Regions from separate parts of the Clostridium subterminale genome, predicted to be linked through region 2. Evidence: riboswitches for the same ligand, from Rfam matches in the RefSeq annotation. Region 2 holds a riboswitch; each other region holds the start of a gene.

Evidence for each region. Region 2 has a riboswitch for cobalamin ahead of ABDZ93_RS08655 (hypothetical protein). Riboswitches for the same ligand answer to the same signal wherever they lie in the genome.
Region 1: another riboswitch for cobalamin. It lies ahead of ABDZ93_RS06580 (energy-coupling factor transporter transmembrane component T); the one in region 2 lies ahead of ABDZ93_RS08655 (hypothetical protein).
Region 3: another riboswitch for cobalamin. It lies ahead of cobT (nicotinate-nucleotide--dimethylbenzimidazole phosphoribosyltransferase); the one in region 2 lies ahead of ABDZ93_RS08655 (hypothetical protein).

Annotation. Positions count from the first base shown of each region.
Region 1 covers NZ_BAAACI010000002.1:152,846-157,734, reverse strand. Annotated here, with positions in the region: gene asrB (anaerobic sulfite reductase subunit AsrB) at 1-293, shown strand, start outside; gene asrC (sulfite reductase subunit C) at 308-1,270, shown strand; cobalamin riboswitch at 1,368-1,543, shown strand; gene ABDZ93_RS06580 (energy-coupling factor transporter transmembrane component T) at 1,769-2,653, shown strand; gene ABDZ93_RS06575 (ABC transporter ATP-binding protein) at 2,634-4,313, shown strand; gene ABDZ93_RS06570 (ECF transporter S component) at 4,300-4,889, shown strand, end outside.
Region 2 covers NZ_BAAACI010000005.1:242,042-246,930, forward strand. Annotated here, with positions in the region: gene ABDZ93_RS08635 (HD domain-containing protein) at 1-437, shown strand, start outside; gene ABDZ93_RS08640 (GNAT family N-acetyltransferase) at 499-927, shown strand; gene ABDZ93_RS08645 (HAD family hydrolase) at 946-1,737, shown strand; gene ABDZ93_RS08650 (DUF4269 domain-containing protein) at 1,744-2,322, shown strand; cobalamin riboswitch at 2,455-2,644, shown strand; gene ABDZ93_RS08655 (hypothetical protein) at 2,783-3,208, shown strand; gene ABDZ93_RS08660 (DUF1002 domain-containing protein) at 3,263-4,156, opposite strand; gene pepV (dipeptidase PepV) at 4,556-4,889, shown strand, end outside.
Region 3 covers NZ_BAAACI010000007.1:235,205-240,093, forward strand. Annotated here, with positions in the region: gene cobU (bifunctional adenosylcobinamide kinase/adenosylcobinamide-phosphate guanylyltransferase) at 1-114, opposite strand, end outside; gene cobC (alpha-ribazole phosphatase) at 159-746, opposite strand; gene cobT (nicotinate-nucleotide--dimethylbenzimidazole phosphoribosyltransferase) at 808-1,881, opposite strand; cobalamin riboswitch at 2,041-2,213, opposite strand; gene ABDZ93_RS14790 (DMT family transporter) at 2,476-3,336, shown strand; gene ABDZ93_RS14795 (MGDG synthase family glycosyltransferase) at 3,574-4,668, shown strand; gene ABDZ93_RS14800 (polysaccharide deacetylase family protein) at 4,668-4,889, shown strand, end outside.

The DNA.
Region 1 (4,889 bases), on a different contig from region 2:
CAGACGAGAATTATAAAGGGAATGTGGGAATGGTGACTAAGTATATTCCTGATATGGATATAAACGATATTAATGATGTACAAGTAGTTGTAGTAGGACCACCAATCATGATGAAATTTACTGTGGCAGAATTCTTAAAGAGAGGAATTCCAGAGAAGAATATTTGGATTTCTCAAGAGAGAAAAATGTGTTGTGGAATTGGAAAATGTGGACACTGTAAAATAGATGATACTTATATTTGCTTAGATGGCCCTGTATTTAACTATACAAAGGGTAAAGAGCTAATAGATTAATTGGAGGTGAGGATATGGATATAAACACTAAAAAACTTAAAAAGAATGCCTTTAGAGTTACAAAAACAAGAGGATTTACTGCATCAAGAATTCGTGTTCCAGGGGGGAAGATGGATGCTAAGTATTTATCTATGGTTCAAGAGATTGCAGAAAAATATGGTGATGGAACTGTAAACATTACTACGAGACAAGGATTTGAAGTACCTGGTATTAGATTTGAAGATATAGATAAAGTAAATGCTTTACTACAACCAATCATCGAAGGATTAGAAATTAATCAAGTAGATGAAGGCATGGGTTATTCTGCAGCTGGAACTAGGAATATATCTGCATGTGTAGGAAACAATATCTGTCCATATGCTAATTACAATACAACAGAGTTTGCTAAAAAGATAGAAAAGGCTATATTCCCAAATGACCTACACTTTAAAGTGGCATTAACAGGGTGCTCTAATGACTGCGCAAAAGTTAGATTAAATGACTTTGGAATAATAGGAATGACCGAACCACAATATGATATGAATAAATGTGTATCCTGCGGAGCTTGCGTAAAAGCATGTACAAGGAAATCCACTGGAGCATTAACTATGAATAACTATAAAATTCAACGTGATCACAAAAAGTGTATAGGATGTGGAGAGTGTGTAATAGCGTGTCCGACGGATGCATGGACTAGAAGTAGAGAAAAATATTACAAGCTTGTTCTTTTAGGTAGAACAGGAAAGAAAAATCCACGTATGGCAAAAGATTTTATAGCTTGGGTAGATGAGGAAAGTATCATAAAAATTATCTGTAATACTTATAACTATGTTAAGGAATATATAGATAAGGATGCCCCAGGTGGTAAGGAGCATATAGGATATATTGTAGATAGAACAGGATTCCCAGAATTTAAAAAGTGGGCAATGGAAGGAGTTAATCTATCGGATAAAACTATTGTTCAAGAAACCATGTACTGGGATGGAATTAAGTATTAAAAATAATATATTTTACTCACAATTGACTTTTGCCCCTTGAATGTAAATATTTGTTGTAGTATAATCATATTTGTAAAATTTGCGAAAATGAATAAAAAGTAAATAATGAAATATAGGTTTGATTTTATCAATTAAAAGGGAAGTAGGTGTAAATCCTACACGGTCCCGCCGCTGTAAAGGTGGAGTTTTGTACTTATACCACTGGGAAACTGGGAAGGTGTACAAAAACCATGAAACCTGAGTCAGAAGACCTGCCTGTGTTTTAACACGTAAACTCTGCGGAGAATGGAGTGGTGTAACACAAGATATTTATATACATATGTATACATAAATATATTTTTAATATATTCTTTGTATTTATATATTTTTATGATGTATATGATTGGTAATTATGATGTTATTTAAGTCCATTTAACTTAGAGTTAAATGGACTTTTTTTACGTTTAAATTTATTCGAAATAAGTAGTAAATTAATATTTATTAAAAGGAGGCGAAAAATTGAGTTTTAAAATAAGAAAGTTTGATTTTCATGTTTTAACATATATTATTTTATTTTTATCATTAATAATAATAATTTTTTCTAATGATAATCCAGCAGTGGTTTTCTCTCTATATTTTTATATATTTTCATTATTCATATATAGCGGAAACACATATAAATTAAAAAAAGTTTTAGTTTATTTTATACCCTTTGCCATATTTATAATTCTTCTAAATATGATATTTGTTACACAAGGTAGTATGGTTTTACTTCAAATTGGAAGTAAAAAATTTACCTTGGAGGCTTTGATATACGCATTAACAATGGCACTTAAGTTATTTGCAGTGGCCAGTCTCTTTATATCCTTTGAATTTATTATTGATTCAGATAGGGCAATTTCATATTTTTCAAGCAAGATGCCAAAATCAACTTTAACTCTGGTTATTGCTTTTAAGTTAGTTCCTGGTCTTAGAGATAGATTAAATAAACTTAAAGAAATTTATACAATTAGAGGAGTTGATTTTAATAAAAAGAGTTCAAGAGAAATGACTAAAAGCTATGTTCCAGTATTGTCAATATTACTTGAAAATTCTATGGAAAGTTCTTTCGATATAGGGGAAGCAGCTTTTGTTAGAGGATTTTTAAGTAATGAAAGAAGTACCTATGACAGACAGAAGTTTAGAAAAAAAGATATTTCTATTATGGTTTTAAGCGGAGTTTTATTAATAGTATATATATTTGCTCAATATAAAGGAGCTGTTGATTTCAAAATATATGATGGGATAAGTCTAGTAAATATATTTAACTATGGAACAACATCAATATTTGTGATAATTCTAGCTATTACATTATTAATTTTAAAATATAGTAGGGAGAAAGACAATGGAATATATAGAGATTGAAAATTTAAGTTATTCATATCCTCTAGAAGGAAAGAAATCTTTAAATAACATAAATTTAGGATTAGGTAGAGGAGATGTTTTATTAGTAGTTGGGAAATCGGGTTCAGGAAAATCAACTTTAGCTAAATCAATTACAGGTGCTGTTCCTCATTTTTACGGTGGTACCATATCAGGAGGAATTATCATTGATGGAGTATCGCTAGAAGAGATGAGCCATAGCGAAAGGGCAAAGACAGTTACAATGGTTTTTCAGGATCCAGAGAAGCAATTAATGATGAATAAGGTTCACCGAGAGATTGCTTTTGGACTTGAAAATATAGGGGTAAGTGAATCAACAATTAAGAGACGTGTATGGGAGGTCATGGAGTTTATAGGAATAACTGACCTGGCAGAAAGAGATATAACAACTTTATCAGGAGGGCAAAAGCAAAAGGTTGCAATAGCCTCTGCAGTGGCATATTTGCCAAAATGTATTATTTTTGATGAACCTTCCTCTCAGCTTGATGTTTCTGCGGCAGAAAGCATTGTGAATCTAATTAGAAAAATAAATGAAGAATTGGGAATAACAATAATAGTTATAGAGCAGCGAGTAAATAAATGGTTTGATATAGCTGATAAGATTGCCTATATGAATGAGGGTAAAGTTAATTTTTATAATAGTAGGTATGATTTTTATAAAGAATCTAAGGAAGAAGTTTTTAATTTTTTACCTGATTATTTGAAGTTAACAAAAAAACTTTCATGGGATGCCATGCCTAATGATTTCAAAGAAACTAGATGTAAAATCGATGATAAATATTCTGACATTGGATTAGAGTGTTTAGATTCAAAAACAGATAAAAATTATATTAAGAAACAAGCCTGCGAATATGGTAATAATGCAATAGAAATAGAAAAATTAAATTGCTATTTTCATTCAATTCATGCCATAAAAGATCTTTCATTAAATATTGAAAATGGAGATTTCATAGGTATTATGGGAGCAAATGGGGCCGGTAAGAGTACACTTTTAAATTCTCTTATTGGGCTTAAAGAGTATAAAGGTAGTATTAAGGTATTTGGTAATGAAGTGAAAAAATTAACTGTTAATAAGATGGCAAGTATCATTGGATATGTATCACAGAATCCAAATGATTATATATCAAAATCAACGGTGTATGAAGAATTAAAGTTTACAATGGATAATTATAATTCCTTTGATAAGGAAGAATTAGAAAAGGTTTTAAAAGATTTAGATATTTATGAACTTATGGATAAAAATCCAAGGGATTTAAGTGGAGGTCAAAAACAGAGGGTAGCCATAGGTTCTATATTGGTGATGAAGCCTAAAATACTTCTCATTGATGAGCCAACAAGAGGCCTTGACCTTGAAGTTAAAAATAAATTAGGTAGGGTTCTTAAAAATTTAAATAATAATGGAACTACAATAGTTATGGTCACCCATGATGTAGATTTTGCCTGTGATTTTTGCAAAAATTTTGCCCTTATGTTTAATGGAGAAGTAGTATCAATAGGAAGTAGAGATGAGGTACTAAGCCATGGAATTTACTATACAACTTCCATAAATAAACTTTTTAAGAATGTAAATGAGAAGATTTTTACACTTGATGAAGGAAAAAAATATTTACTAAAAGAGGGACAAGCAAATGAAAAAAATTAGTTTAATAATAACATCCCTTATTATTTTAGTTCTTATGATACTTACACTGCAAAAGGATATACAAAATAGTTTTGCTTTACTTTCTACATTGGGGGTTTTGGGAATACTGTTTTTAAGTTATTTTTACTTTGAGAAAAGTATGCTGGGTACAAAGGAGATTGCAGTAATTGCAACTCTAAGTGCATTTACTGCACTATCTAGGATTGCATTTGCTCCTATACCAAATGTGAAACCGGTAACATTCCTTGTGGCATTATCAGGTTTTGTATTTGGACCCTATGAAGGATTTCTTATTGGGAGTACATCAGCATTTTTGTCTAATATATTTTTTGGACAGGGACCATGGACACCATGGCAGATGTTTTCTTGGGGACTTGTGGGAATTATCTCTGGTATTTGGGGTAGAAAAGGAAAAAGAGTAAGTGCCATAAAATTTTCAATTATATGTTTTATCTATGGATTTATGTTTGATTGGATCATGAATTTTTGGTATGTGTTGGGCTTTGTAAAACCAATTACAATACAAAGTGTTATCATGGCTTATCTGTCAGGATTAACATTTGATATTTTACATGG
Region 2 (4,889 bases):
CTACACTATATAAAGCAGATGTTGAGGTATGTGAAATTGCAGGATGGTTGCATGATATAGCTTCAATCACAGATTATAAGTTATACGAAAATCATCATATTCATGGTGCAAATATGGCAGAGAAAATCTTGAAATCATATAATTATCCAATAGATAAAATTGGGTTAGTTAAATTATGTATATTAAATCACCGTGGAAGCGTATTAAAAGAAAAAACAACTAAGGAAGAAATATGTGTTGCTGATGCTGACGCTATTTCTCATTACGATACATTGCCATCACTATTTTATTTGGCATTTGTTCAAAGAAAACTGAATATTGATGATGGGTTGGAGTTTGTTAAAAGCAAACTTGAAAGAAGCTATAATAAAATGTCTATAGAGAGCAAAGAATATTATCAAGATAAAAGAAATATGATTCAAGCTATATTAAGGTAATTATGGTTGAGATGTATTATACATATTTAATAAGGTAGTAAAAAAATATGGAGGCCTTAATATGAAAATAGCAGAAATGAAAACTTCAAATTATGAGGATGTTTTTAAACTATGGACTTCTACCACTGGAATGGGTTTGAGAAATTTGGATGATTCTAAGGAAGGTATAGAGAAATTTCTAATGAGAAATCCTACTACTAATTTTATAGCTAAAGAGGATGGTAAAATAATAGGAAGTATATTATGTGGACATGATGGCAGAAGAGGATATATTTATCATACTGCTGTAGATATAAGATATAGAGGGAGAGGTATTGGGAAAAAGCTAGTTAATTCAGTTATTAATGCCTTAAAACGTGAAGGAATAAATAAAGCTACACTAGTTGTATTTACTAATAATGAAATTGGGAATGAGTTTTGGAGATCTATAGGATGGGAGAAAAGAGAGAATTTAAATTCCTATAATTTAAGTCTTAATAATGAAAATTAATTTAGTTGGGGGATTAATATGGATAAAAAGATTAAATTGATTATAACTGATTTAGATCGTACCTTTTTAAGGACAGATAAAAGTATTTCTAACTATAGTTTAGATGTTATAAAAAGATGTAAGGAGCAGGGAATATATATTGCTATAGCTACAGCTCGTTCAGAGCAAGCAGCTACTAATTACATTGATCTAATAAGACCTGATATTGTAATTTCTAATGGAGGAGCATTAGCAAAGTGTAGGGATGAGGTTATCTATAAATGTATGCTATCAAAAGAGGTATCTGATTCATTAATTAAGGATTGCGTTATGGATTTACAGGTGGGTGAAATAACTGTTGAAACTGAAAATGCATATTATTCCAATAGTGAAGAGATAAATAAACACGGTGAAGATTATATTCATGCTAAATATACTGATTATTCCAAACCACTAAATTGTATGACCTATAAAATAACAGTGGAAGTTTTAGAAAATAGTATTGCTGAAAAAATTGCTTCAAAATATCCACAATGTAGTTTTCTAATTTTCGTTGGAGAAAATTGGTGTAGATTTGCTCATAGAGAGGCAACAAAATTTAATGCTATTAATGAGATAGCTAAATATTTAAATATTAGCCTGGAAGAGATAGCTGCATTTGGTGATGATATTAATGACATAGGAATGATAAAACATTGTGGACAAGGTATAGCAGTATCAAATGCAATTAAAGAAATTTTAGATTGTGCATCACATATTACAGGAAGTAATGATGAGGATGGTGTAGCAGCTTTTATTAGTGAAAATTTCTTAGAGAAGGATGAAAACTAGATTAGTATGAAGAATAAAGATTTTACAAATATAAACTACCTTAAACAAGGTAATATAAAACAACAAAATGCATATAAAGTACTTAAGGAACTAGATATATTTAATGTTTTAAGAAAGTTTGATCCAATATTAGTAGGAACTATACCAATTAATATTGATATAGAAAACAGTGATTTAGATATAGTATGTGAAGTTTATGATTTTAAGGAATTTCAGAAGATAGTAGAAAATAAGTATTCTATGTTCAGCAAGCTTCATATAAGTAATAATAGTACAGATAATGAGACAATATTAACTGTAAATTTTTATGTGGAAGATATTGAAATAGAAATATATGCTCAGTCATTGAATAGTTGTAAGCAGAATGGCTATAGGCATATGGTAGTGGAAGATAGAATACTTAGATTAGGTGGAGAAAGAACTAGAGAAGAGATTGTTATCCTTAAGAAAAGTGGCTTAAAAACAGAACCAGCTTTTGCAAAATATTTAGGTATTGATGGAAATCCATATGATGAGTTATTGAAATTAGAAGAATATAGTGATAAAAAGATTAGGGATATGTTATATAATATTAGAAATAGCTAGTTAAATTTAGATATTTAACAATAAACATTAAAATAACTACTAAAACTTCTAATTTGGAAGAAAAACAATAGTTAGAGTTATAATTAATAGTTTGACATGAAAATAAGAAAGGTATAATATGATATTAACAATTGAATATTATGGAAGATGGGTTCAGTTATATTCTTTTATAGCTGATTAAAAGAGAAGTTGGGTGCAAATCCCACGCGGTCCCGCCGCTGTAAGAGAGGAGTTTTCTTCTAATATGCCACTGTTTTTATGGGAAGGCAGAAGAAAATAATGATACTCAAGCCAGAATACTTGCCTATTTTTTACGCTATAATTCTACGAGAGATGGAAGGGTGTGATTTAATCTATGATAAATAAGATTTAAGACCTTTTAGTTTTAGTAGCTAAGAGGTTTTTTATTTTAGCAGTAATAAAGCATTAAATTTAAATTATTAGCAAGGAGTGATTGTATATGAAAAGAGCACAATTTGATAAGGAAAGTTTATTACTAGTTATATCAGAAGTACCAAAGGTTTTAAAAAACCTAGATAATATTATAGATACAAACAATGAGAAAATAGATTTTTCGGAAGAGAACTTCAAGACAGAATTTACTAAGTTTATAGAACTTTTAGGAAAATATATGAGTAAATGCTTAGTAACCATAAGCGAGCCTTATAATGAAAATTTATATAGTGTAAGTATAGACAAATCAGTAGATGCTGGATTTTTTCCGCAGATATCATCTGAATTTTACAACTATTTGAAAAATTTTAGAAAATGTGACGAGTCTATAAAGAATGTATCCTATAATGAACTATATAAATTCTACGTGGATAACCATGACAACATAGATAAATTATATGACCATATGATAGAGTTTACTAACAAACTATAAAAAATAAACCGTACCTTAAAAGGTGCGGTTTATTTTTATAATTTAGCCTTCATTTTAGTTGAAAAGTGAACTGAAGAATTCGCTAATCCAGTTAAATAGTTTATCAAAGAAGCCTGAATCCTTAAGTTCTTTTCCTAGAGATGCCATCTCATCTTTAAACTTAGATGCACTTTTATCTAAGGTATCCTTAAGCTTAGAATAGTCTAAGTCTAGGTTGTTTATATCAGACATTAATGAAACCATATTGTTTTGAATAGTAGCACTTATATCTACATCATATTTATTTTCAACCTTCTCAACAATTTTCTTAATTTCTTCTTCACTAGACGGCTTGTCTTTTATAACGGCTGTCTTAACTTCATTGATGATTGCAGAAGCTTCTGTATCACCTATTTCTTCAGCTAAATCTAGGGATACATCTATTTCCTTTTGAGCAGCTTGCTTATTAGGTGTAGATAATTCACCACCCATTATATTCTCAGCACCAGCTAGAATTCCAGCAAGGGCTGATTCTCCAGTTACCTCAAAAGGAGCTGAGGCTGTAACCTCTGCATTCAATATACCAGAAGTAATTAATGCATTGGCAAGCATATCATTAGTTACTAGAGTTAAGTTAGAAGAGTTTACTGTTACGCCATTTTCTTTTTGTAATAGCTTAACATAGGCACTGGAATACCATCCACCTGTAAAATTGGTTAATTCCTTTTCATCAAGTCCAAATTGTTTTATTGCCATTTTACTGTCTACATATATAGCTTCAATATTGTCTGGAGCTTTAAAGTATTCTCTTAATTGAGCTTCTTGACTATCACTTAAATCTGAACCAAAACTTAGAATTTCACCACTTGGGTATTCACCATGAATATCTGCAAAGGCAGTTGTAGGTATAGATATACATGTGAGAATACCTAAAGTTATAGCTAACTTTTTAAAAAATTTCTTTGACATCTTAAATTCTCCTTATACTTAAAATGTAAGTAATACTACTTGTATCATAAAAACTAAATAGTATACTTATATAATTAATTATATATATTATATTTTATATTTATAGGATATAGAATAAATATTAATAAATTTGTAATAAACATTAGGTATCTTCAAAAAATAAATAAGTCATAATGCTCGTCTATTTTGTCTTATACTGCGTCAATAGAACCATTAGATAGTGCTACTATCTGCAGAACCTGTTTCCTTGTCTAACTCAAAATATACTTCTCATCTTTGACTTATTATTTATTTTCAGATGCCTTAAAGAGTAAATTAACTGTGACATCTATGGAAATAAAACAATTTTAGTATTAGAATGGAATTATAGTTAAATTTTAAAATAAAGGTGGGATTTGGATGTATAAAAATCAAATAGAAGAGTATTTTCAAAATCATAAAGATGAAATGTTAAATGACATATGTGATTTAATAAGAATAAGAAGTGATAGATCAGAGGCAAAAGAAGGTATGCCTTTTGGTGAAGGTCCTGCAAAGGCTCTAGAGTCTGCTCTAACTCTAGCAGAAAGCATGGGATTTAACACTAAAAATTATGATAATTATGTAGGTGCTATTGATTTTAATGATAAAGAAAAACAATTAGATATTTTAGCTCATCTAGATGTAGTGCCTGTTAGTGATGATTGGACAGTTACAAAACCTTTTGAACCAATAATAAAGGATGGCAGATTAT
Region 3 (4,889 bases), on a different contig from region 2:
TGTTACTATAGCTGTTGCTATATATAATACATCATCAGTATGTTTGAGTAGATTTTCTCCATATTTGCTTTTTCCACTTCTACATCCACCAGTAACTAAAGTTAATTTACTCATTATCTTTCTCCTTTTCTTTATACTTATAAACAAATTAATTTATATTAAAATTCTACTGGAATTATACTATCAATATAAAAGTACCCGTATTCTAGTTTAATTATGGACAAATCTGCATTTTTAGAATTAAATCTCCAATAATTATCTAAACAACCTTCCAATATATAAGTATATATAGTTCTTATAATTCCTCCATGGGTACAAATAAGTATATTGTCAACGGATTCTCTTTTTAGTTCTTCCATAAAGTTCTTTACCCTGTGATAAACTTCCTCAAAACTTTCTCCATTCTCTATGGAATACTGCTTCCAATCTTTTGTCCAATCATCATATTCCAGCTTGAATAAATCTTGTAGCTGTTTATAGCTTTTACCTTCAAATATTCCAAAGTTTCTTTCATTCAATCTAGAATCTACTATAAACTCTTCTCCTTCATATATTCTTTTAAGTGTATCCTTCGCCCTCTTCTTTTCACTGCAAAACACCTTATCAAAGTTTATATGCTTCAGTTTTCTTCCTACTAATTCAGCTTGTTTAATTCCCTTTGCTGTGAGCTCACAGTCTATTTCTCCATAGTAAGTCTTCTTTATATTTTCTTCTGTCTCCCCATGTCTAACTATATATATTTTCAATTACTACACTCCTTTATAAAAAGATGTATACCCAATAATCTATATACAACCTGTGCACATTCTATTGATTTCTTATATCTATATAATCTTTTTTATCTATACCAGCTTCATTAAAGGAATCCATATTATTCATAGTAAAAACAGCACTCTCTATTATTCCAAAGGCTATTGGACATCCACTACCTTCACCTAATCTCATTCCCAAGCTAAACATAGGCTCAAGTCCTAAAGTTTCCATTGCATATTGTGCTCCTGGTTCTGCTGAAAGGTGAGATGCAAACATATAATCAGAAGCCTTTGAATTTAATTCCTTTGCACAAATAGCTGCTGCTGATGATATAAGCCCATCAATTACCACTGGTACTTTATATATAGCTCCTCCTAAAAATACTCCACAAAGTCCAGCTATATCAAATCCACCTACCTTACTAAGCACATCTATTACATCATTTTTGTTAGGCTTATTTATTTCAATAGATTTTTTTACCACAGCCTTTTTATGAGACAATCCATCATCTGTTAGACCTGAGCCTTTACCTACTATTAAATCACTATCGATTCCTGAGAATACACTTATTATAGCTGCAGAAGTAGCTGTATTACCTACCCCCATTTCACCAGTTCCTATTAAATCATATCCTTGATTTTTTAGTTCCTTAACAACATCAATTCCTACCTTTATAGCTTTGATAGCTTCTTCCCTAGTCATTGCAGGACCTTTAATCATATTACTTGTACCATATCTAATCTTTCTGTTAATTATTCTAGAATCAGTAAAGTCCTTATCTACACCTATATCTATCACTGTAGTATCACTATTATAGTATTTGCTTAATATACACACTCCAGTAGTACCCTTCACAAAGTTTTCTGTAACTGTAGCCGTTACCTCCCTTGGGCATGATGAAACCCCTGATTCTTGAATTCCATTATCAGCACACATTATAACTATATTTTTCTTATTTATCTCTTTTATATGCTCACCTTTAATCCCACTAAGTTTAACAACAATATCTTCTAAGGCTCCTAAACTTCCTATGGGCTTACTTAAATGATCTATATAATTCTTAGAATTATTCATAACTTCCTTATCTGCATGTTCAATACTACTTAATATTTTTTTTAACTCTTCCACTCTTATCACTCCATCTAAATTTATTCTTTAAAATTTATTCTTTAAATAGTTTTATTATAACTAAAAACACCCTTATCCTCTAAGATAAGGGTGTTAATACACATAACTAAATTTATTAAACTAAAAAATAGTTTGATATACTCTTCCCTCCGAAGGTCTCAACTAACAAAGTTTTAGGCAGGTCTCCTGACTCACGGCTTATCCTCATCATTCCCTTCCCAGTGAATCACCAGTGGTATTATGACTTGTATCCGTACACAGTAGCGGGGGCTGCAGTGGATTTTAACCACTTTCCCTATTAAACTTAAAGTACCTTAAACTATTATTCATCTACTTTAAATTATATACTACTAGGATAACTTATTCAACAATCTTTATAGATTCCACTTATATTATATAAAACTATTAATTAAAATATAAATCAAATTTACATAACATTCGTAAATATCCCTATTCCCTTGAAAAATTTATGAAATAGTGGATAATTATAATTGATAAGTAATATCATTTGAATTGTATTTATAACTTTACTATAATACATAAACTGTATTTTAAAATAGTTTATAAAAATTAACTTAAGATTGGAGACGTACTATGAGTAATAGAATTAAAGGAATAATATTAATTATTTTATCTGCCTTCGGCTTTGCAATGATGTCCGCATTTGTAAAGCTATCTGGAGATTTACCTTCTATGCAGAAAGCTTTTTTTAGAAACATAGTTTCTTTTGTCATAGCCCTTGGAATGATTATATATCACAAAGAAAGATTCTTCGGTAAAAAAGAAAGCCAAAAGCTTCTTATTATGAGATCTACTTTAGGTACATTAGGAGTAATATTAAACTTTTATGCCATTGACCATTTGATTCTTTCCGATGCTAATATGCTTAATAAGCTAAGTCCCTTCTTTGTAATACTTTTCTGTGCTATCTTTTTAAAAGAAAATTTGCAACTAAGGCATATTGCTATTATCACTGTCGGATTTCTTGGATCACTACTTATTATTAAACCAGCTTTTAGTGTGGATATAATTCCTTATGTTATAGGACTTTCATCTGCCATATTTGCTGGAGCTGCCTATACCTGTGTTCGTGCCATTGGAAATCGTGAAAAACATTATACTGTAGTATTCTACTTTTCTTGTTTTTCCGTAGTGACTATTTTACCATTTATGATATTTTCTTATACGCCTATGACTTGGCTTCAATTTACCTACTTAATACTAGCTGGTATCTTTGCAACTATAGGACAGTTTGGAATTACTCTTGCCTATAAGTATGCACCTGCAAAAGAAATATCAATTTTCGATTACTCTAATATAATATTTTCAGCTATCATAAGTATGGTAATATTTAACCAATCCCCTGATATCATAAGTGTTTTAGGATACATAGTTATATTTTCGGCTTCACTTTACATGTTTATGTACAATAAAAAATTAGATAACCCTAAATAGTATTTTAAAAAGGGTTGTCTCAAAGTTAATTCTTTTGAGACAATCCTTTTTATTTTTATAACTAATATCTTTCTTTCTCTATTTTATATAGTAATTTATTATAAATTTATGTTAAATTTAATAATTTTCCCTAAATCTTTAATAAATCTTAATATTTATTAAAGGTATTTCTTAAGATTTACCGGGTAATATAAAACTATAGTAAAAATTATGTATGATTAATGGGAGGTTAAAAATATGAAAATATTAATTCTTACCGGAAAATTTGGTATGGGTCATTATTCAGTATCTAAATCTTTATGTGAAGAAATTAAATCTAAATATCCTAATGTATCTGTAGTTATAAAGGATGTTTTTGATTATGCATTACCAACTTACTCTAATACAATTTATAAAGCTTTTAATGTTATTGTAAACAAGGGAAGTATTTTTTATAATCAAGTTTATAAAATTACAGAAAATAGAAAGCATAACATAAGACCTGCATTTTTAAGTTATTTTCTTCCAAAACTTGGTGAACTTATTAAAGATACAGAACCTAATATTATTATTTCTACTCTGCCATTCTGCTCTCAATTAATTTCAAGATATAAGATGAAGTATAATCCTTCTTTACCTCTTATAACTTGTATAACTGATATTAGTAGCCATTCAGAGTGGATTAATGATAATACTAATTTCTATTTAGTTGGAAGTAATTCTTTAAAAAAGGATCTAATTTTAAAAGGTGTTCCTGAAAATAAAATATTTATTAATGGAATACCTGTAAAAGAAGAATTTAAAAAAACTATAACTAATAATTCTTCTAATGAAAAGCAGATCCTTATTATGGGCGGTGGATTAGGATTATTACCTAAGTCTCTGGAATTTTATGACCAGCTTAATTCCTTAGAAAATGTTAAAACTACAGTTATTACAGGAAATAATACCGAAATCTATAATATGCTTCATGGCAAATATGAAAATATTAATGTACTTGGATATACTGATGAAGTTTATAAATATATGCAGCAAGCAGATTTGATACTTTCTAAACCTGGTGGAATAACTCTATTTGAAAGTATTTTCTCAGAAACACCTTTAATTGCATTTAAGCCTTTTCTTCAGCAAGAAATTAATAATACTAATTTTATATTAAATAATGGTATTGGAAAAGTTCTTGAAACAAGTCCTGATAAATGTTTTGATAAAATAAAAAAAATTATCTATGATGATACAATACTAGATGTTCTTTCTAATAATATAAAAAACCTAAAAAGACAATTTGATTGTACAGTAATTGAAAAAGTATTACTTACTTTAGAACCAAACATGGATGGAGTGTGCGCTTAATGTACTTTACTACTTTAACAGCTATTATTATAATTATTTTTCTCATTCACTCAATCATACCAACTTTATACAACAAATATATAAATTCAAATATTATTAAATGCACTAATAAGGATAATGAAATAATGCTTACATTTGATGATGGTCCTGATGAAAGATATACTGATACTCTTTTAGATGTACTTAAAGAAAATGAAATTACAGCTACTTTCTTTGTTGTT